3 regions of the Pseudomonas sp. 86_A genome follow, and region 3 is predicted to be linked to each of the others. Evidence: predicted binding sites of a transcription regulator. Region 3 holds the regulator's gene; each other region holds the start of a gene.

Region 1 (7,648 bases), on a different contig from region 3:
CTTCGGCCACGGCGCTTTGCTGTTCGGCAGCGGCGGCGATCTGCTGATTCATCGACTGGATGTTCGACACCGTGCGGGTGATGTTTTCCAGGGAGTCGCCAGCCTTGCGGGTCAGGGCCACGCTGCTGTCGGTCAGGGCGCGGCTGTTGTTCATCACGGCCGCGACTTGCTGGGTGCCGTTTTGCAGACCGGCGACCAGGCCTTCGATTTCCTCGGTGGACTTCTGCGTGCGCTGGGCCAGGCCACGGACTTCGTCGGCAACCACGGCGAACCCACGACCGGCCTCACCGGCGCGCGCCGCTTCAATGGCTGCGTTGAGTGCCAGCAGGTTGGTCTGTTCGGCGACGGCCTTGATCACGTCCATGACGCTGCCGATCTTGTCGCTTTCCTGTTGCAGCACGCTCATGGCTTCGGTGGAACGCACCACTTCGCTGGCCAGACGCTCGATCTGCGCGATGGCTTCGTTGACCACTTTGTCGCCTTCACGGGCTTCGCCGTCAGCGGCGGCAGCGGCTTGCGAGGCTTCCTCGGCGTTGCGCGCGACTTCCTGCACAGTGGCGGTCATCTCGTGCATGGCGGTGGCGACCTGATCGGTCTCGACCTTCTGGCTGTTCACACCGGCGCTGGTCTGTTCGGTCACGGCCGAGAGTTCTTCGGCGGCGCTGGCGATCTGGGTGACGCCGTCGCGGATGCCGCTGATCAAGTCGCGCAGGGTCACGCCCATGCGCGCGATGCCTTGTTGCAGCACGCCGAGTTCGTCGCGGCGGGTGACGGTGACGTTCTGGGTCAGGTCGCCGCTGGCGATGCGTTCGACCACGGCCAGGGTTTCCTGCAGCGGACGGGTGATCTGACGGGTGATGATCACCGCAGCAATCACGCCCACCAACAGCGCCAGCAGGGTGCTGATCAGCTGGAAGGTACGGGCCTGGGCGCTTTCGATGTCGCGACGGTCAAGCTGGATCTGGTACAGCTGCTCGCTGGTGTTGACGATCGCGGTGCCTTGATCGGTCATCTCTTTACGCGCCTGCACGGCGTCGCTGTTGGCGTTCTTGTACGCCTGCAACGCGCTGCGGTAGTTGGTCAGGGCGGTTTCCAGCTGACGCAGGGCGTCCTGTTGGCTCGCGGCGAAATGCACGTTCAGTTGCTTGAGGCTGGCAATCGCCACGTCCAGCTGACGAACGGCTTTCTGCTCGGTTTCAGCGTTGGTGGTGGCGGTGTAGCCGCGCACTTCGTAGCGGGCGAGGATGAACGCTTCCTTGGCTTCGGTGATCGCCTGGAACTGCTCGAAGCGCTGCTCGCTCATGTCCATCTGCTGCACGCGTTTGCTGATCGCTTCGATCAGGCCGTACGCGGTATCGGCGTTGGTGCCCATCACGTCGCGCGCGCTGTTACCGTTGCGGTAGGCGTTGCGCATCTTGTTCAGCGAGGTCTGGTATTCAGCGATGGTCGCCGCCTGCTCCTTGAGCAGTTTGACGTTTTCCGGGCTCTTGAACTTGTTGATCAGCGCCTGCTGTTGCGCGGCAAAGCTTTCGAGGGTGGTCTGCACATTCTGCGCGGCGGTTTCGTCGCCGTTGGTCAGCATGTATTGCAGGCGCACCACGCGCAGCTTGGTCAGGCCGGCGTTGAGCTGGGTGATGTCGCTCATCCAGTTGCTGCGGTCGATCAGACCGCCGAGGCTGGTCCAGCCGGTCAGGGCCAGTACGCAGGTCAGGGCCAGGACCAGGCCGAAGCCCAGGCCCAATTTCATGTTCACGCTGATGTTGCCGAACCAGCTATTCATCACAATTCCTCCAGGAACGTAGAGCTACTTGATCGTCGGTCAGGCTGGAAGATTGTTGTTTTTTTGAGCCAGCAAGGGTGTTAGCAGGTTTGTATCGGCCGCAAACACGAGAGCTGAAAGGATTTTGTCCTACGGAATTTGTAACAAAGGCGTCCCAAGACTTTTTTCACATGCGTTTCACTCGCTGCTTACGCCTGCTTCTCTAGCCTCGCCGCATCGAATTGACTGTGATGCATGCCGACGAGGCGGCCCGATGTGGAATTGAGACTGAGTCTGTTCGGCGTCAAACGCTCGATCTCCCTGAGCGGATTGGCCCGCTATCGCAATACCTGGGTCGTCCTGGGCGCCTTGCTGCTGGTGATTCCGCTGACCCTGTGGCTGCTGGCCCCGGCGGCAGTGCCGGACCTGGCGCATGGCAACGTGTCCGGCGCCCGCGCGCTGGCGGCCGGGTGGGCCAAGGGCGACATGATCGTGCTGGTGCGTCACGTCGAGCGCTGCGATCACTCCCCGGCGCCGTGCCTGAGCGGCGATGATGGCATCACTGACCGCTCGCGCGGTGTCGCGGTCAGTGTCGGTGCGCAATTCGAGCACCTGGGCCTGAATAACGCCGAAATCTATAACAGCCCGATGCTGCGCACCGTGCAGACGGCCGGCTACATGTTCAACCGCGCGGCCAGCGGCGAAGACTGGCTGATCAGCTGCAAGGGCCGCATTTTGCAGGAAGCGCTGGCGCATAAGCTCCCGGGCCGCAATCTGATCCTGGTGACTCACAGCGAATGCATGGCAGAGCTGGAAAAGGACCTGGATGTACCGGTTTCCGACCCTGGTTACGGCTCCTCGCTGTTCGTCTCCGCCGCGAACAAGGCGGCCCCGCGCATGCTGGGCTTCATCGAAGCCTCCGACTGGCACTCATTGACCACTCGATGAGTTGACGTTTGCAAAGCGTCAGCCCAAACAAAACCCGCCAGTTCCGGCGGGTTTTGTTTGGGCTGGCGCGACGGCCGTCAGTAGCTGACGAAATAGTACGCCTGCCGCCCGACCATCATGGTCTTGAGCACTTTCAGCGGTGCGGCGGGTTCGCTGTCTGCCGAGATCACCGCGACGTTCGCCGGCGAGGCGCTGAGGAAGTCGTGCAGTTGCGCATCGGTGTCCAGCCCTTTGAGCACACGCTGGGTGTAGAACACGCTGGCGCCGCCAACCCGCTCATTGGCCTGGAACAGCGCGACCTGTTGGCCGTTGGCTTGCAGGGTCTGAATGTGTTCGGTCAGCGGCAGGAACGACAGCTCCTTGTCGGCATTGGGCAAGGCCCACTGGGCGGCGCCGAGGTAGCTGGCGATCACCACCGTGAGCAAACCAGCGGCAAGCGCCTGACGATGACGGGCGATTTTTCCGATGAAGCGGTCGGCAGTTTCACGCGCCTGCAAGCGCTCGAACAACACGCGTGCGTACTCGGCGGCGATCACGGCGGCGGCCGGGGTCATCGACATCAGGTACACCGTGCGCTTGCTGGAAGCCAGGGTCAGCATGATGAACTGCGCCACGATCCACAGGCTGAAAAACAGCAGGTAACGGTTGGCCTTCAACTCCTTGCGGAAATGCCACAGCCCCAGGTACACGAGGATGTTCCACGGCAGGAACGCTTCCGGCAGTTTGGCCAGGTAGTAATAGAACGGCTCATAATGCCCGGCCTCGACGAACGAACCGCTGAAACGGCCGACGCTGTTGGTCAGCAGCACTTCCGCGACGGCGTGCGAACCACCGCGTTGATAGAGCACGGCGAGCCAGATCAGCAACGGAATCAGGCCCAACGCCGTGAGCAGGCCGGGACGCAGCCAGGCGCCGATCTTCAGGCGTTTGTCGATCAGGTTGTCCGCCAACAGGTAGGCAAAAATCACCACCCCGGGCATTGCCAGCCCGAGCACGCCCTTGCTCAAGGTGGCGATGGCGATCCCGACGATAAACAGCAGCGAGTTGCCGGCGTTCGGCGCGCGTTGCGCCTGAAAGAACGCCAGCAACGCGGTGGTCACGCCGAGCGCCAGCAGCGCATCCTCGCCGACCCCGCGCACGTTGCTCCAGTAACTGGCCATGGTCGCCAGCAGAATCCCCGCCGTCCACGCGACGGCTTTCGGGCGCCCGAAGCGACGCAGCATGCCGTACAGCAACATCACGCTGAGCAGCCCGGCCACCGCCGACGCCAGCCGCACCGCCCACGGTGAAACACCGAACACGCGCATGGCGCCGGCGTCCAGCCACAGGCTCAGCGGCGGTTTTTCCAGAAACGGCTCGCCAAACAGGCGCGGCGTCACCCAGTCATCGTCCAGGTGCATCTCCATGGCGATCCCGGCGACCCGGGCCTCGGTGGAGCCTTGCAACTGGTGGTTACCCAAGGCGAAAAAAAACAGCAGGGCGGCGAGTAGAAACAGCGAAGTGGCGGCACGCGGCATGGATTTCAGGCAACCGGAGAGGGCAGGAGCCTTGAGCATACTTCGCCAATGCTTAACAAATTGTGAAACTCACGCCAGTTGGCGCGACCAGCGCTTCTCCGGCGTCTCGAACAATGGATTGACCAGCGCCGTCAGCACATGGTCCTGCCAGCGCCCGGCGATGTTCAGGTAAGCTTTGGCGTAGCCTTCGCGCTCGAAACCCAGGCGCTCCAGCAGCCGCGCACTGCGCTCGTTGCCGGGCATGTAGTTGGCCATGATCCGGTGCAGGTTCTGCGTGTCGAACATATAGCCGATGCCGGCCACCAGGCCTTCCTGCATCAAGCCCTGGCCCTGATGAGCGTGGTCGATGTGATACCCCAGATAACACGCCTGAAACGCGCCGCGGATGATCCCGCTGAAGTTACACGCGCCGATCATCTGCTGACCATCCGGCGTCAGCAGGGCGAAATGCATCGCCAGCCCGGCCTCGTAGGCGCTGGCCTGAATCTCCAGGCGTCGGCGAATCTGTGCAGTGGAAAAGTACTCGGTGGTGCGAATCGGCGACCACGGCGCGAGGTGGCGTTGGTTGCGGTGGTAGAAATCACTTTCCAGTTCGGCCTGGTCCGGGGCCAGGATGGCGAGCGTCAGGCGTTGGCAGGGCAGACTCAGCAGTGACATCGGGCGCTCCGGTTGGCAGGGTCGAGGGACAGAATTGATCACGGGGCGGAAAAAAACAAACCGCGCGCAACGCTTCGGCACCAAACGCCAGGCAAAAAAAAGCCCGCGGGAGAGCGCGGGCGAACCGTAGTTTCTTGAATGAGCGAGCGGACTGTACCGTGTTGATCGAACGGGGGCAGTGAAGAAAAATTCATCTCGGCAGCGACCGCTCTGCAACGCTTCAGGGCAGATGATCCGCGGCGAAATCGGCTTCCGAACGAGCTTTCAGTCGACCCTTGCGACAAGCGTCCTGAAAGCGTTCGAAGTCGCGCTCGTTCTGCGCGGTGTAACGGCGGGCGTATTTGAATAAAGCGTCAGCCAAGGCATCGCCCTTGCCGAGGTAGCCGCTGATGACCGCCGCGTTGCCTGAGGCTTTGGCGTGGGCTCGGGCCAGGGCGCGACCGCAGACCCGGGCATAGGCAGCGAAGGTTTCGGCGTCGAAGTTTTCCAGTTCGGCGGAGATCTTCATGTCGCGCAATTGCCGGACATAGAAATAGCGCCCGTTGGGACCGGTGGTCCAGCCGAGGAACAGATCGCTGGCCGACTGCATCAGCCGTTGGCCCTCGACCACCCGTTGACCTTCATGGCGCGTCCGGGACTTGCCTTTCACGTAATCGGCGAGCACCGAACGCCGCGCCTCCTTGAACTGCAGAAACAACGGAAACTCCTGATCATCGGTCAGCAGCGCCACCAGACAGCGCGTGCCGACGCTGCCCACACCGACCACTTTGAACGCCAGATCCTGCACCTTGAACCGCGAGAGCAGTTCCCGCCGGTCAGCCTGCAGGGTGGATCGATAATCCCGCATGAACGTGTCGAACAACGGTCGCCAGTCCGCCAGCCGCAACCAGTCATCATCGGCGTCGAGCAGCGTGGTGTTCTTGTGCAGGTGGAAGATCTCCGGCAAATCATCACGAATGACCAGCCGTCCGTGGGCGTCGCGCTCGCTGATCTTCGGCAGCAACTCGGCGTGGGTACGCCGCTCGGCTTTGTCGACGGCCCGCTGCACATGGTCCAGCGCACTCTTGCGTGCCTGATCGAGCAGGTCTTCGTACTTGATCGAGTCGTACCAGGTTTCCAGCGCACTCTGTTCGGCACACTCCAGCATCGTCGCCTGATAGGCGCCGACCATCTGCCGACACACGTCTTCCTCAACCGATTCGCCATGACGCAAATCCCGAGCCGCCACCACGAAACTCGCCGCCAGCCGCTTCACATCCCACTCCCACGGGCCTGGATGCGCCTCGTCGAAATCGTTGACGCTGAACAGCAGGTTGCGCTCCGGCGTGGCAAACCCGCCGAAATTCATCAAGTGCGCATCCCCGCAGATCGGCCCGACCAGCCCCATGTTCTCGGTACCCGACAGATCATGGGCCTGCAACAACGCATTGCCGCGAAAGAACGTGAAGGGCGAGACCAGCATCCGCCCGTAACGCAACTCCACCAGTGAGGCGACGCGGCCCTGACTCGAGGCCTTGATCAGCGGGATCGGATCGCGGCTCATTTTGCCGGTGGTGGCGTGGGCGCTGCGCGAGCATTGCTTGCGGGCGTCCTTGCCTTGCTTCATGCGGTCTTGGAGGGTGGTCATGGGGGCCTTTTTTTGGCTTTGCAACGTTGTCCCGGCCATTCCCTGAAGCCTGAAAAGACCCGGGAAAGGCCAGCGTTCATCGGGTGGCAAATTGATATTGCGTCAGGTAGCATTCGAGTGCCATCGCCCCCCTGGCATTGAGTAAAGCACTATTCAGGCCCGTCGGAGTGTGCGTAACGCCTTCCACGCAGGGTAGCCGGGGCGGAATAGGCGGCAACACGTGCTGCTGCTAAAAAGCTGAGCTTCACACTCACAAAATGAAAGTTATCGGGCCCTTCTCGGATCGTTATGGGCCCTCGCTTGCGTTCACTTTGATCGCATCGTTCTTGTTCCAGGGATTAGGCACACGATATGGCTTTACTCTTTCCTTCTCGATCCGCTTGCCAGTTTGATACTCCGGGTGAGCGGCGTTTGGCAGAACGTCTGGAGAAAAAACTTACGGACGATTGGCTCTCCTGGTTCGATGTACCCATCGGTCTCAAGGCCCGACGACCTGACTTTGTCATCATGCACCCGAAGAAGGGAATCCTGGTGCTGGAGGTCAAGGACTGGAAGATCGATATCATCAAAAGCATGAGCGTGACCCAGGCCAGCATACTTGTCGAAGATGAGCTGAAAAGTGTTGCCAACCCGCTCGAGCAGGCGCGCATCAATATCTTTGAGGCCGTGAATCTGCTTCAGAAAGACCCTGCCTTGAAACAACCGCCCGGATCTATCCGCCAGGGCAATTTATTGATGCCCTACAGTTGGGGCGTGGTGTTGCCCGAGATCACCCGAAAGCAATTTCAAAGTGAGGGGCTGGCGCAAGTAATGAGCGCTGATCGGGTCATCTGCCGGGACGAAATGACTGAAACGGTGGATAACCAAGAGTTTGAAAAGCGTCTGACTGACATGTTTGTCCAGCGGTTTCCTTGCCATCTTACCGCTGCTCAAATTGATCGCGTGCGCTATCACCTGTTTCCGGAAGTACGGGTGAATGTCTCACCCGGCCAGTTCGGACTGTTCAGTGCGCATGACGCACCGGTACCAAGCTTCATCAAGGTCATGGACTTGCAGCAGGAGCAACTGGCTCGTTCCATGGGTGAAGGTCACCGGGTCATTCACGGCGTCGCAGGTAGCGGCAAGACGATGATCCTGGGA
Region 2 (7,648 bases), on a different contig from region 3:
AACACCGGTTTCAGATTCCACAGCAGCAGCCCGGCGCCCAGCGCCATCAGCCACGCCAGCCACAATCCGGCCTGGGTCAGGCGCGCGGCGCCGATGATGTCGCCGGCGCCCTGCCGGATCGCCACCAGGGTGCCCACCGCTGCGATCACACCGATGCAGAAGATCGACACGAACGAGTAACTCGCCGCTCCCAGTCCGCCGCCGGCCAGGGCTTCGGGACTCAGGCGCGCCATCATCAGGGTGTCGGTCAGCACCATCAACATGTGCGCCAACTGTGAAGCAATCAACGGCCCCGCCAGCCGCAGGATGGCCCAGAGTTCGGTACGCACAGGATGCTGCATGGTCATCACCACTCATGAAAGAGGGAACAGGGAGCCATCGATTCTCGGCGCTTAAGCGCTTTCGCACAAAGGGATAAAAAGGATGGGTGGCATGATTAAAACTCATCCAGATCAGATTCTGCTAAGTTGGCCGTAACCCGCTATAGGAGCTTTCCGAATGTCCCGTCGTCTTCCTCCCTTGTATGCCCTGCGCGCATTCGAAGCGGCGGCGCGGCACAGCTCGTTCACCCGCGCAGCCGAGGAGCTGTCGATCACCCAGAGTGCGGTGAGTCGGCACATTCGTACGCTTGAAGAGCATTTCGCCTGCAAGCTGTTTCACCGCAGCGGCCGTAACCTGCAACTCACCGAATCGGCGCGGATGCTGCTGCCGGGGATTCGCGACGGCTTCGCCGCCCTTGAACGCGCCTGCAACACCTTGCGCGCCGAGGACGACATCCTGCGCATGAAAGCCCCCTCGACCCTGACCATGCGTTGGTTGCTGGCGCGGCTCAGTCGCTTTCGTCATCTGCAGCCGGGCAATGAGGTGCAGCTGACCAGCGCGTGGATGGACGTGGACTCGGTGGATTTCAACGACGAGCCTTTCGACTGCGCGGTGTTGCTCAGTGACGGACACTTCCCGCCGGACTGGGAGGCCAGCCTGTTGTTTCCCGAAGAGCTGATTCCGGTCGGTGCGCCGAATTTGCTCAATGATCAACCCTGGGATCTGGCGCGGCTGGCCTCCACCGAATTGCTGCACCCGACCCCGGATCGACGTGACTGGCGCAGTTGGCTGGAGCACATGGGATTGTCTGATCAGATTTCGCTCAAGGGCGGACAGGTGTTCGATACCCTGGAGCTGGGGATGATCGCGGCGGCGCGGGGTTACGGTGTGTCCATGGGCGATCTGTTGATGGTGGCCGAGGATGTGGCGCAAGGTCGCTTGAGTCTGCCGTGGCCGACCGCCGTCGCCAGCGGACTGAATTACTACCTGGTCTGGCCGAAAACCCGCCCGGGAGGTGAACGTTTGCGCCGCCTCAGCGACTTCCTGCAAGGCGAAGTGCGGGCCATGGCGCTTCCGGCGGTGACGCGCTTGAGCTGAAACGTTCGAGCCGCCACAATGCCGGCCTTGTGCCATAACCCTGCTATTCGCTCAAGTATTCGGTTCTACCGCCGAATACGTGCATGTGGAACCGTCGTGCCGGTCTCCACGATTACACCCCACTATTAGAATTTTCCGAGCAAGTGCTGCGATCAAGGAGGATCCGGTGGCTCGGCCAGGAGCTGTCCATGTCTCAACCTCGTGCCCGGATCGCCTCGCAGCTGGGCCTCGCGCTCGCTGTGATACTGGCGATTGTCATCAGTGGCAGTACGGTGTTCGCCCTGCGTTCGCTGGATACCGCCAACCTCGCCACCCGTGAAGAGCACCTCGCCAGTGAGGCGCGGCTGCTGGCCGACCAGTTGAGCACCTTCCACGGCACGCTGCGCGAAAGTACCCAGCGCCTGAGCGGGCTGTTCGAGAAGCGCTTCAGCGCGGGTTTGAGCATTCACCCGGATGAGCCGGTGACGGTTGCCGGCACCCAGACCCCGGGCCTGCACCTGGGCGGCGAAGTGCTGAACAACAACTTCAAGGAAGTCGACGAGTTCAAGCAGATGACGGCCGGCGTCGCCACGCTGTTCGTGCGCAGCGGCGAAGACTTCGTGCGGGTCAGCACGTCGTTGACCAAACAGGACGGTACGCGCGCCATCGGCACCTTGCTCGATCATGCGCACCCGGCTTATGCGAAGTTGATGGCGGGGCAGGGCTATGTCGGCCGTGCCTTGCTGTTCGATCGCTCCTACATGACCCAATACACCCCGGTGCGCGATGGCAGCGGCAAGGTGATTGCGGTGCTGTTCGTCGGCTTCGATTACACCGACGCGCAGAACGCCCAGTTCGATAACCTCAAGCGCTTCCGCATCGGCCATAGCGGCTCGCTGGCGCTGCTGGATGAACAAAGCAAATGGCTGGTGGCCCCGGCGGGCGTGCAGGCCCTGGAACAAGCGGTGCCGGTGATCAAGGACCTGGCGAAAACCCCGGGCAAGGGTCAGTTCTGGAGCGACACGGGCGAAGATTTCTACAGCATCGCCGTGCCGTTCGAAGGCGGGCCGTGGTCGGTGGTGGCGAGCATGCCGAAAGCGGAAATCCGCGCCGTGACCTGGAGTGTCGGCATTCAACTGGCCATCGGCAGTCTGCTGGCGATGTTGATCGCGGTCGGCTCGGCGATGTGGCTGTTGCGCAGCAAGTTGCAACCGCTGGGCGACCTGGTGCGTCAGGCCGAAGCCTTGGGCGCCGGTGATCTGAGCGTGCGCCTGAATGTGTCGAGCCACGATGAAATCGGTCAGCTGTCCCGCGCGTTCAACCAGATGAGCCAGGCGCTGTCGACCATGGTCGAGCATATCCGCCGCTCCTCGGAAGAGGTCAACAGCCGGGCCCAGGCGCTGTCCGGTTTGTCCGGTGGTGCTTATGAAGGCATGGAGCAGCAGTCGGGTGAAATCACCAGCATGGCCGGCGCCGTGGAAGAGTTCAGCGCCACCTCGCTGAACATCGCCGACAACATGGGCAACACCCAGCGTCTGGCCCAGGAAAACGCGCAACAGACCCAGATCGGGCGCACTTCGATGGAAGAGGCTTCTTCCTCGCTGGAGCAAATCGCTGGTGCACTGAACACCACCGCGACCGTGATCAACACCCTCGGTCAGCGCTCCCAGGAAATCGGCGGCATCGTCAGCGTGATCACCTCGATTGCCGAGCAGACCAACCTGCTGGCGCTCAACGCTGCGATTGAAGCCGCGCGCGCCGGTGAACAGGGCCGTGGCTTTGCTGTGGTGGCAGACGAAGTGCGCAACCTCGCTTCGCGCACCCGTCAGGCGACTGACGAAATCTCCGGGATGATCCACAGCATCCAGCAGGAAACCGGCAACGCCATCAGCACCATGGAGCAGGGCAACCTGCTGATGCAGGAAGGCCTGTCGCGCAACGCCAATGTCGCATCGGCGCTGGCGCGGATTGATGAACAGAGCCGTTCGGCAGGGCAACAGTTTGCGGCGATCACCACCGCGACGCAGGAGCAGAGCAGCACGGCGACATTGCTCAGTAGCAATCTGCAGAGCATTGCGCTGGCCAACAGTGAGCAGCGTGAGGTGGTGTCGAACCTGGCGGTGACGGCCAAGGAGCTGGAGAAACTGGCAGCGGATCTGCGTTCCGAGGTTGATCGGTTTCGTTGATGCGCGGCTGACATAGCTATCGCGAGCAGGCTCACTCCTACAGGTATATCGGTAGGTCACAATGTGTGTGATCACTGAAGATCCGTGTAGGAGTGAGCCTGCTCGCGATAGCATCACTGCCAATCTAGGGTCAAACACTCGAATTCTTGCTCTTTCAAACTTGCTGAAACGTTTCCGCAGCGCTATAAAAATGGCACAACTCCAATAAAGGCTGCTGCCATGACTCCGCTCAAACTCGCCGTCGCCCTCGGCGCACTCTCTGCTGCTTCCCACGCCATGGCCTGGGACTATGTCCTTCTCGATACCAACAAACCCGCGCAAAACTGGAGCATCTCCAGTGAGCAACTGGGGGTGAAAACCGACAAACCTTTCTCCGTCAGCCTGCGCACCTTGCATGGTGGGCGGCAGGAAGGGGTCAGCATCGTCGATATCGATAACGGCACGATGAAACTCTCGGTAGTGCCGACCCGAGGCATGAACGTCTTGCAGGCGTCGGTCGGCAACGTGCGTATGGGTTGGGATTCGCCAGTCAAGGAAGTGGTCAACCCAGCCTTCATCGAACTCAACGGACGCGGTGGCTTGGGTTGGCTGGAAGGTTTCAACGAGCTGGTGACCCGTTGTGGTTACGAATGGGTCGGCCATCCCGGCATGGACAATGGTGAGTTGCTGACCCTGCACGGGCGCGCCGCCAATATCCCGGCCAGCAGCGTAACCCTGCACATTGACGAGAAGCCGCCGTACGCCATCAGCCTGCGCGGCGAGTTGAAAGAGCAGGCCTTCAAGAAGGTCGACTTCTCGGTGGTCACTGAGCTGGTCACCGAGCCGGGTAGTGCGCGTTTCGCCCTCAACGACACGCTGACCAACAACGGCGATTATCCGAAGGAATACCAGGCGCTGTATCACAGCAACTTCAGTACGCCGTTCCTTGAACAGGGCGCCCGGTTCGCCGCGCCGGTTAAGCAGGTCTCGCCCTTCAACGACAAGGCCAAAGCCGAGTTGGCCGATTGGCAGACCTATCGCGCCCCGACCAAGGACTACGACGAAACCGTCTACAACGTCGTGCCTTATGCGGACGCCAAGGGCGAAACCCTGGCCGTGTTGCATAACAAGGCTGGCAGCCTCGGCGTCTCTGTTGGCTTCAATACGCAGCAGCTGCCGGTTTTTTCCCTGTGGAAAAACACCGATACCCAAGGGCAGGGCTATGTCACGGGCCTTGAGCCGGGCACCAGTTTTTCCTACAACCGCCGCTATCAGCGTCCGTTGAATCTGGTCCCGACCATTGCGCCAAAGGCCAGTCAACAGTTCCAGATCAGCTACAGCCTGCTGGCGGACAAAGGCGCTGTGGATAACGCCTTGAAGCGCGTGACCGAGATTCAGGCCGGGCGTGAAACCGAAGTGCGGCAGGCGCCGTTGGTGGATCTGACCGAGCATTAAGGTGTCGCCGGCCGGTATTGCAGTGCTTCGGCCAAGTGCTCACGGCTGATTGCGTCGACTTGCTCAAGGTCTGCCAGAGTTCTCGCAACCTTGAGCAAGCGATGCGCCGAACGCAGCGACAAGGTCAGCCGTTCACACGCCGATTCCAGCCATTTTTCATCGGCTGTGGATAACTTGCAGTGCCGCTTCAGCCCCGGCAGATCGAGAAACGCATTGGCACAACGCTGACGCTTTTGCTGGCGCTCTCGGGCTTCGGCCACCACCGCAGCTGCACTGGCGCTGTCCTCTCCCGGCTTCACCGTCGGATTCAGCGCCGTCGCCTCCCGCGCTACCGTCAGGTGCAGATCGATCCGATCCAGCAATGGCCCCGACAGTTTGTTGCGATAGCGCTGGACCATGTCCGGCGTGCAGGAGCACTTGCCGCTTGGCTCGCCGAGATATCCACAGGGACACGGATTCATCGCCGCCACCAACTGGAAGCGCGCCGGAAAGCGCACGCGATCCTTGGCTCGGGCGATCACGATATGCCCGGACTCCAGCGGCTCGCGCAGCACCTCCAGCACCTTGCGATCAAACTCCGGCAGTTCATCGAGAAACAGCACGCCGTGATGGGCCAGGGTGATTTCGCCGGGTTGCGGTTTCGAACTGCCACCGACCAGTGCCGGGCCTGATGCCGAGTGGTGTGGCTGGCGAAAAGGACGTTGCGGCCAATGGGTCAACGGCACGCCGCTGGCGACCGATTGAATCGCCGCCACTTCCAGTGCTTCGCATTCAGACAGCGGCGGCAGCAGCCCCGGCAAGCGACTCGCCAGCAAGGTTTTGCCCGTCCCCGGTGGCCCGCTGAACAACAGGTTGTGTGCGCCCGCCGCCGCGATCAGCAGCGCACGTTTGGCTGCCATTTGCCCCTGCACTTCGTTGAGATCGGGATAGGGTCTGGCGGCATGAATCAAGCCGTCCGATACATAAGGCTCCACGGGCGTGTGCCCGTTGAAATGTGCCACCGCTTCCAGCAGATGATCCACCGCAAACACCTTCAACCCCGAAGCCAGGCAGGCCTCCTCGGCATTCGCCCGCGGCACCACCAGCGCCCGCCCCGCCTTGCGCGCCGCCAGTGCCGCCGGCAACACTCCGCGCACCGCTCGTACGGCGCCGGACAACGCCAACTCACCGAGGCATTCCACCTCATCCAGCGTCAGACACGGCACCTGCACACTCGCCGACAGAATCCCCAAGGCAATCGCCAGATCAAATCGTCCGCCATCCTTGGGCAGGTCCGCCGGCGCCAGATTCAAAGTGATCCGCCGCGCCGGAAACTGCAGCCCGGAATTGATGATCGCGCTGCGCACCCGATCCTTGCTCTCCTTCACTGCCGCCTCGGGCAAGCCGACCATGGTCAGCGACGGCAGGCCGTTGGCCAGATGGACTTCGACGGTGACAGCGGGGGCTTCCACGCCAATCTGGGCGCGGCTGTGGACGATGGAGAGGGACATGGTCGTTCCTTGAGCTGAATCGGGGGGCCGCTTCCTGCGGGTTTTTTAAGGGTAGTTGAGCCGGGTTTCAGTGCTGGAATAGAGGTTTACAAGACGTATCAAAACGCAATGGCGCGGCACTGCTTCCCTGAAGTGGAGCGTTGACTCTCGACCGGCATTGACGGATCATCCCGTCCGAGGACTGCAACTGCGCATTCGTCGGGACTGGGCACCAGCAAAAGCTCCCCCGCATTTTTGGCAGCAGAGAAAGCTGGTTTCTCTGAAGTAGTGACGACGGGCGAGCCTGTCGGATTCTGAACCCAAGGCTGTAAAGCCAGGAGCTAAAGAATCGCTGCGACTACTCCTCAAAAAATACTTAAAAGGCGTCCATTGGACGCCTTTTTTATTTCTGATTGGATGATGCCCGTGGTATCTGCCCCACCAACGTGCCATGCGCGCGCTTTTGCGGGTACCAAGTCACCACGAAGTAACCAAATCCTGTGGCGCGCTCGTGTCGCGGTTCAAGAATCAGTGTTCCCATAGATGTCTTCAGTACCGCGACCCTGTTTCCACATCGCTGTTCTTTGAACTCGCAATAGATTTGCGCTCCCGGGACGATCATTTTCGCAACAATCGCTGCTACCCCATCGACAGTCTGGCAACCATGTTTGAGCAAGTCGGCTCTATGGGCTTCCCATACGTGTACTACGCCAAAACCGCTATTCGCTCGGCGGTGAATACCTACTCGCAAATAAATTTTCCCGCCTGGCAAGCCGAACTTTGGCATATCGGGGATCGTGCCGAAGATGTAGCCGCCATCTGGGTGCTGAACCAGCGTGTTTTCTTTGAGTTTGAGCAAGTCAGACAAGAGGGATCCAGAACCAGAGTGTCTGGCGATCAATGTGATTCGTCTGCAATTCGACTTGTTGGATCGACCAGCGCAGGCGAAAGCCACCAGCGTAATCACGGGGAAGAACTCACGGAATCAGGCTCAGACGCTGATTTTTGTAGGGCCATGCCCTAATAGTTGTAGGACGTCGGCGAAAGGGTTTCGACGGTCTTGTATCGCGGAGTCGGATGCTCCAGTTTGGCCACTCAACGCAGCCTTTGGAGGCGAAAAATGGACCGCAATGGTACGCGCCCGATTCATCCGGGCGAGGT
Region 3 (7,648 bases):
GCTTTGGTGAACGCCGCCGGCATGTGCTGGATCAGCACGATCGGTGCCGGGAAGTTCGCCGGCAACTGGGTCAGCACCCGTTGCAGGGCCACCGGGCCGCCAGTCGAGGTGCCGATGGCGACCAGTTTGTAGGCTTTGCGTTTCGGTGCCGGCGACGAAGCGCTGGCCGCCGGGGCGCGGCTGGCAACAGGTGCAGGCGCAGGCGCCGGACGTGTCGGAGCGCTGCTGCCGTGGCTGCTGAAGCTCGATGCCGGCGGAGCCGGCGCAGGCGTCGGTGCAGCGGCCGGAGCCGGCGCACTGTAAGCACTGAAACGACGATTACTGCGCGAGATGCTGTGAACCTTCTCGCACAGCAGTTGCTTGACCTTCTCGGGGTTACGCGAGATGTCTTCGAAATTCTTCGGCAGGAAATCCACCGCGCCAGCGTCCAGCGCATCCAGGGTCACCCGGGCGCCTTCATGCGTCAGCGAGGAGAACATCAACACCGGGGTCGGGCAGCGCTGCATGATGTGCCGCACCGCCGTGATGCCATCCATCATCGGCATCTCGTAGTCCATGGTGATCACGTCCGGCTTGAGGGCCAGGGCCTGATCGATCGCCTCTTTACCGTTGGTGGCCGTGCCGACCACCTGGATGCTCGGATCCGCTGAAAGAATTTCCGAGACGCGGCGGCGGAAAAAACCCGAATCGTCCACCACCAGGACTTTGACTGCCATAAACACTCCATTAGGTGCAGCGGGACGTTGTCGCCCCGCCGCCCCGGATTCAAATACGCCGTGCGGCGTAACGCTTGAGCATGCTTGGAACATCGAGGATCAGAGCGATGCGGCCGTCACCGGTGATGGTGGCGCCGGACATGCCCGGAGTGCCCTGCAGCATTTTGCCCAATGGCTTGATGACCACTTCTTCCTGGCCGACCAGTTGATCGACAACGAAGCCGATCCGCTGGGTGCCCACCGAAAGGATCACCACGTGGCCTTCGCGCTGCTCTTCGTGAGCGGCGGAGCTGACCAGCCAGCGCTTGAGGTAGAACAATGGCAGCGCCTTGTCCCGCACGATCACCACTTCCTGGCCATCCACCACGTTGGTGGTCGACAGGTCGAGGTGGAAGATTTCGTTGACGTTGACCAACGGGAACGCAAACGCCTGATTGCCGAGCATCACCATCAGGGTCGGCATGATCGCGAGCGTCAGCGGCACCTTGATGACGATCTTCGAGCCCTGGCCCTTGGTCGAGTAGATGTTGATCGAACCGTTGAGCTGGGAAATCTTGGTCTTCACCACGTCCATGCCGACACCGCGGCCGGACACGTCGGAGATCTCGGTCTTGGTCGAGAAACCCGGGGCGAAAATCAGGTTGTAGCACTCGGTATCGCTCAGGCGATCGGCCGCATCCTTGTCCATCACACCGCGTTTTACCGCGATCGAACGCAGGACGTTCGGGTCCATGCCCTTGCCGTCGTCAGAGATCGACAACAGGATGTGGTCGCCTTCCTGCTCGGCCGCCAGCACCACACGACCGCCACGGGCCTTGCCCGACACTTCGCGTTCTTCCGGCGACTCGATGCCGTGGTCGACGGCGTTGCGCACCAAGTGGACCAGCGGGTCGGCCAGGGCCTCGACAAGGTTCTTGTCGAGGTCGGTTTCTTCACCCACCAGTTCCAGGTTGATCTCTTTCTTGAGCTGACGCGCCAGGTCGCGAACCAGACGCGGGAAGCGTCCGAAGACCTTCTTGATCGGCTGCATCCGGGTCTTCATCACCGCGGTCTGCAAGTCAGCCGTGACCACGTCGAGGTTCGACACGGCCTTGGACATGGCTTCGTCGCCGCTGTTCAGACCCAGGCGCACCAGACGGTTACGCACCAGTACCAGCTCGCCGACCATGTTCATGATTTCGTCGAGACGCGCGGTGTCGACCCGCACGGTGGTCTCGGCTTCGCTCGCCGGTTTTTCCGGTGGCGGATTTGCCGGAGCACGGGCCGGCGCCGGTGCCGCAGCGGCAGCCGGTTTTGGCGTTTCAGCTTTTGGCTCAGGCTTGGGCGCAGCTTTCGGCGCGGCGGCCGGAGCGGCAGCCGCCTTGGCAGCTGGCGCAGCGACTGTCGACGCGGAGCCGGCGGTCGCCGCGCCTGCATCGAACTTGCCTTTGCCGTGCAATTCGTCGAGCAACGATTCGAATTCGTGATCGCTGATCAGATCACTGCCGGCAGCCGCCGCTGCCGGCGCGGCTGGCGCAACCGGTGCCGAGGCGATCGCCGACTCCAGCGCTTCAACGGCAAAGTTGCCCTTGCCGTGCAACTGGTCGAGCAGCGCTTCGAATTCGTCGTCGGTGATGTCCGAGCTGTCGCCTGCAGCAGGCGCCGCCGCAGCAGTGGCTGTCGGTGCGACAGCGTCCGGCGCGAACTGGCCTTTGCCGTGCAACTGATCGAGCAACGACTCGAATTCAGCGTCGGTGATTTCATCGCTGGCGGCCGCATCGGCAGCCGGCGCAGGTGCAGCAGCGGCCGGGGCTTCGGCTTCGGCCTTGGCGGCGTTCAGCGAATCCAGCAGCTGTTCAAATTCGTTATCGGTGATGTCGCCCGAATCGCCGGCATCGCTTTCGACGACCAGTTCTTCGATCATCTCGGCCACCGGCGAAGCCGGGGCTTCATCGGCCGATTGCGGCTCGGCCAGACGCGCCAGCGCGGCCAGCAGTTCCGGAGTCGCAGCCGTGATCGGGGCACGTTCACGGACTTCGCTGAACATGCCGTTCACCGCGTCCAGTGCTTCAAGCACCACGTCCATCAGTTCTGCATCAACGCGACGCTCACCCTTGCGCAGGATGTCGAACACGTTTTCGGCGATGTGACAGCACTCCACCAGCTCGTTGAGCTGAAGGAAGCCGGCGCCCCCTTTTACAGTGTGGAAACCGCGAAAAATTGCGTTGAGCAGATCTGCGTCATCCGGGCGGCTTTCCAGCTCGACCAGTTGTTCGGACAGTTGCTCAAGAATCTCGCCGGCCTCAACCAGGAAATCCTGAAGGATCTCTTCATCGGCGCCGAAGCTCATTAATGGGGTGCTCCTACAGGTCTAAAAACCCAAAAAACCTAAAATTCCAAAACTCTAGAATCCGAGGCTGGATAACAAATCGTCCACATCGTCCTGACCGGACACAACGTCTTCTCGTTTATCGGCATGAATCTGCGGACCTTCACCCTGCGAGAGATGTTTTTGTGGATCTTTTTCTGCAAGCATCGCGGCGCGGTCATGTTCGATGCCCGCAAAGCGGTCGACCTGACTGGCCATGAGCACGAGTTTGAGCAAATTGCTTTCGACTTCGGTGACCAGTTGGGTCACACGCTTGATCACCTGACCGGTCAGGTCCTGGTAATCCTGAGCCAGCAGGATGTCGTTGAGGTTGCTCGACACCGCACGGTTGTCCGTGCTGCTGCGCGACAGAAAACCGTCGACCCGGCGCGCCAGTTCGCGGAACTCTTCAGCCCCGACCTCACGGCGCATGAAACGGCCCCAATCGGTGCTCAGGGCCTGGGCTTCTTCAGCCAGGCCATTGACCACCGGGGTAGCGCTTTCCACCAGATCCATGGTGCGGTTGGCCGCGGCTTCGGTCAGCTTGACCACATAGCCCAGGCGTTCGGTGGCGTCGGTGATTTGCGACACTTCCTCGGCCTGCGGCATGTGCGGATCGATCTGGAAGTTGACGATCGCACTGTGCAGTTCGCGTGTGAGCTTGCCCACTTCCTGATACAGGCCGCGGTCACGGGTCTGATTGAGCTCATGGATCAGTTGCACAGCGTCGCCGAACCTGCCTTTTTCAAGGCTCTCGACCAGTTCGACCGCGTGTTTTTTCAGGGTCGATTCGAAATCGCCCTGTGAAGATTCTTTATGCTCCATAGCTCCCCCGCGCGTTCATCAGCCGATGCGTTCGAAAATCTTCTCGATTTTTTCTTTCAGCGCCTGAGCCGTGAAAGGTTTGACCACGTAGCCGTTTACACCGGCCTGGGCCGCTTCGATGATCTGCTCGCGCTTGGCTTCTGCCGTCACCATCAGCACCGGCAGGTGCTTGAGTTTTTCATCGGCACGCACGTGGCGCAGCAGGTCGATACCGGTCATGCCCGGCATGTTCCAGTCCGTTACCAGAAAGTCGATGCTTCCGCTGTTGAGCACCGGAATGGCAGTGGTGCCATCGTCGGCCTCGACGGTGTTGGTGAACCCCAGATCACGCAGCAGGTTCTTGATGATCCGCCGCATCGTTGAGAAGTCATCAACGATGAGGATTTTCATGTTCTTGTCCAATTCGACCTCCAAGCAGTCTTAAACGCGCCCAGCACCTGGACGCGCCATTTCAATCAATCCGGCAAAGCACTCGATGACTGTCTGGAGCACAACAGAGCAAGACCGGTGCCGTTCATCACCGCACCAGCCTCGTTCGCAGTGTCCCCACACTGCCTTCAGCGCGCTCGCCACTCCCCCAAACGCCCCCGCAAGCGGGCCGCGCACTGGCTGTGTAACTGGCTGACCCGCGATTCACTGACGCCAAGGACTTCACCGATTTCCTTGAGGTTCAGCTCTTCGTCGTAGTACAGCGCCAACACCAGTCGCTCACGCTCCGGCAAATTGGCAATCGCGTCCGCCAGCGCTGCCTGGAAGCGTTCATCTTCCAGATCGCGTGACGGCTCAAGATGAGCACTGGCGCCATCCTCGTGCAGCCCTTCGTGTTCGCCGTCCTGCAACAGGTCGTCGAAACTGAACAGCCGGCTGCCCAGCGTGTCATTCAAAATCCCGTAGTAATCGTCGAGACTCAATTGGAGTTCGGCCGCAACTTCGTGATCTTTAGCATCACGGCCGGTTTTAGCTTCAATTGAGCGAATTGCGTCGCTGACCATACGGGTGTTGCGGTGAACCGAGCGTGGTGCCCAATCCCCTTTGCGCACTTCGTCGAGCATCGCGCCGCGGATTCGAATGCCCGCGTACGTTTCGAAACTGGCGCCCTTGCTGGCGTCATATTTGGTCGAAACTTCAAGCAGACCGATCATCCCGGCCTGAATCAGATCCTCGACCTGCACACTCGCCGGCAAGCGCGCCAGCAAGTGATAGGCAATGCGCTTGACCAGTGGCGCGTAACGCTCGATCAACTCGTACTGCGCGTCACGTGCCGACTTCTTGTAGTAGTTCATACCGCTCGCGGTCATAACACAGGCCCTGCTGTTTGCTGCACGAGGCGCTCGACGAAAAACTCCAGGTGACCGCGCGGGTTGGCAGGCAGCGGCCAGGTATCGACCTTCTGCGCGATCGCCTTGAACGCCAGCGCGCACTTGGAACGCGGGAAGGCTTCATAGACCGCTCGCTGCTTCTGCACTGCCTTGCGCACGCTTTCGTCGTACGGCACCGCGCCGACGTATTGTAAGGCGACGTCGAGGAAACGATCCGTGACCTTGGTCAACTTGGCGAACAGGTTGCGCCCTTCCTGCGGGCTCTGCGCCATGTTGGCGAGGACGCGGAAGCGGTTCATGCCATAGTCGCGGTTGAGCAGTTTGATCAGCGCGTAGGCGTCGGTGATCGAGGTCGGCTCGTCGCAGACCACCAGCAACACTTCCTGCGCTGCGCGAACGAAACTGACTACCGAGTCACCAATACCCGCAGCGGTATCAATCACCAGCACATCGAGGTTGTCGCCGATGTCGCTGAAGGCCTGAATCAGACCGGCGTGTTGCGCCGGGCTCAGATGAACCATGCTTTGCGTGCCGGACGCGGCCGGCACGATGCGGATCCCGCCGGGACCCTGCAACAGCACGTCGCGCAGCTCGCAGCGGCCTTCGATCACGTCGGCCAGTGTACGTTTGGGGGTCAGTCCCAGCAGAACGTCAACGTTCGCCAGCCCCAGGTCGGCGTCCAGCAGCATGACCCGACGGCCAAGCTCTGCCAGCGCCAGAGACAAGTTCACTGACACGTTAGTCTTGCCGACGCCACCTTTGCCGCCGGTCACCGCGATCACCTGTACGGGATGCATGCTGCCCATGTTATTTCTTTACCTTGTCTTGCATAGACGGAGGCCACATTACTGGCTGCGCGTTCTCAACCGGAACAATGCATGGCAGACCATCGATGTAGGTACAAAAACTGTTCATTACCTCAGCCAACCTGCTTGGTCGGGCTGTGGTAGATATCAGCGAACATGTCAGCCATGGCTTCTTCGCTGGGTTCTTCCTGCATTTGCACGCTGACGGCGCGGCTGACCAGTTGATGACGCCGCGGCAGATGCAGATCATCCGGAATCCGTGGGCCATCGGTCAGGTACGCGACCGGCAATTCATGACTGATCGCCAGGCTCAACACTTCGCCAAGGCTGGCCGTCTCATCCAGTTTAGTCAGGATGCAGCCGGCAAGCCCGCAACGCTTATAACTGTGATAAGCGGCGGTTAGAACCTGTTTCTGGCTGGTGGTTGCCAGAACCAGATAATTTTTTGAACGGATGCCACGCCCGGCCAGGCTTTCCAGCTGCATGCGCAGTGCCGGATCGCTGGCCTGCAGGCCGGCGGTATCGATCAGCACCACGCGTTTGCGCAGCAACGGATCCAGCGCCTGCACCAGCGACTGGCCCGGATCAACGTGGGTCACCGGCACATTGAGAATCCGCCCCAGGGTCTTGAGTTGTTCCTGCGCGCCGATGCGGAAGCTGTCCATGCTGACCAGCGCGACATTCTGCGCGCCGTACTTGAGCACGTAGCGCGCGGCGAGCTTGGCCAGGGTGGTGGTCTTGCCCATGCCGGCCGGGCCGACCATGGCAATGATACCGCCCTCTTCCAGCGGCTCGACTTCCGGTACGGAAATCATCCGCGCCAGGTGCGCGAGCAGCATGCGCCAGGCCTGACGCGGTTCTTCGATGTCAGTGATCATCGCCAGCAGGTCGCGCGACAACGGGCCGGACAGGCCGATACGTTGCAGACGGCGATACAGGTTGGCTTGCGCCGGACGACTGCCCTGCAGTTGATTCCAGGCCAGGGTGCCGAGTTGCACTTCCATCAGCTCGCGCAGGCTGTTGAGTTCGAAACGCATCGAGTCCAGTGCACGCGGATCGACACCGCCGGACGCCTGTGCAGGTGCCGGGGCCGGACGCGCCGGGGCGGCGTAAGTCGGTTCGCTCAGCGGCTCGGCAGCGGTCAGCGGCAGGCCGGCCGTCAACGGCAGCCCGGCGAAGATCTGGCGATTGCTATTGCCATCGGCTTCGCCACGCAGGCTCAGCTCGGCCTGGGCGGTGACGATGCGCGACTGGGTCTTGCGCAGCTCATCTTCGAGTTCCATGTTCGGTACCCGTGGCGCCAGCGCCGACAATTTGTAATCCAGTGCCGCCGTCAACTCGACACCGCCGGCAATGCGGCGGTTGCCAATGATGGCGGCATCAGCGCCCAGCTCATCACGAACCAGCTTCATGGCCTGACGCATATCGGCGGCAAAGAAACGCTTAACTTGCATAAACCACTACCTCAGCCGTTGGGCCCTACTGTCGCAACGATGGTCACTTGCTTGTTGTCCGGTATTTCCTGGTAGGCCAGCACGTGCAGCCCTGGGACGGCGAGGCGGCCAAAGCGCGAGAGCATCGCGCGGATCGGGCCTGCTACCAACAGGATCACCGGCTGACCTTGCATTTCCTGAC

The links. Region 3 encodes FliA, which starts transcription of late flagellar genes. Its sites were predicted from a motif close to CTAAAGTTTNNNNNNNNNNNGCCGNTAA; they were not measured.
Positions count from the first base shown of each region.
Region 1: the regulator FliA is predicted to act here: its motif matches at 1,872-1,899, upstream of J5M57_RS05365 (methyl-accepting chemotaxis protein).
Region 2: the regulator FliA is predicted to act here: its motif matches at 1,470-1,497, upstream of J5M57_RS17495 (methyl-accepting chemotaxis protein).

Region 1 covers NZ_JAFGYS010000002.1:436,176-443,823, reverse strand. Annotated here, with positions in the region: gene J5M57_RS05365 (methyl-accepting chemotaxis protein) at 1-1,780, opposite strand, end outside; gene J5M57_RS05360 (histidine phosphatase family protein) at 2,036-2,707, shown strand; gene J5M57_RS05355 (glycosyltransferase family 39 protein) at 2,785-4,263, opposite strand; gene rimJ (ribosomal protein S5-alanine N-acetyltransferase) at 4,294-4,881, opposite strand; gene J5M57_RS05345 (DUF2252 domain-containing protein) at 5,102-6,508, opposite strand; gene J5M57_RS05340 (3'-5' exonuclease) at 6,860-7,648, shown strand, end outside.
Region 2 covers NZ_JAFGYS010000011.1:1,190-8,837, forward strand. Annotated here, with positions in the region: gene J5M57_RS17485 (NorM family multidrug efflux MATE transporter) at 1-341, opposite strand, end outside; gene J5M57_RS17490 (LysR substrate-binding domain-containing protein) at 499-1,419, shown strand; gene J5M57_RS17495 (methyl-accepting chemotaxis protein) at 1,608-3,584, shown strand; gene J5M57_RS17500 (aldose 1-epimerase family protein) at 3,804-5,018, shown strand; gene J5M57_RS17505 (YifB family Mg chelatase-like AAA ATPase) at 5,015-6,508, opposite strand; gene J5M57_RS17510 (hypothetical protein) at 6,891-7,355, opposite strand; gene J5M57_RS17515 (HigA family addiction module antitoxin) at 7,608-7,648, shown strand, end outside.
Region 3 covers NZ_JAFGYS010000003.1:115,195-122,842, forward strand. Annotated here, with positions in the region: gene J5M57_RS06120 (chemotaxis response regulator protein-glutamate methylesterase) at 1-716, opposite strand, end outside; gene J5M57_RS06125 (chemotaxis protein CheA) at 766-3,045, opposite strand; gene J5M57_RS06130 (protein phosphatase CheZ) at 3,100-3,888, opposite strand; gene J5M57_RS06135 (chemotaxis response regulator CheY) at 3,907-4,278, opposite strand; gene fliA (RNA polymerase sigma factor FliA) at 4,446-5,186, opposite strand; gene fleN (flagellar synthesis regulator FleN) at 5,183-6,013, opposite strand; gene flhF (flagellar biosynthesis protein FlhF) at 6,127-7,467, opposite strand; gene flhA (flagellar biosynthesis protein FlhA) at 7,479-7,648, opposite strand, start outside.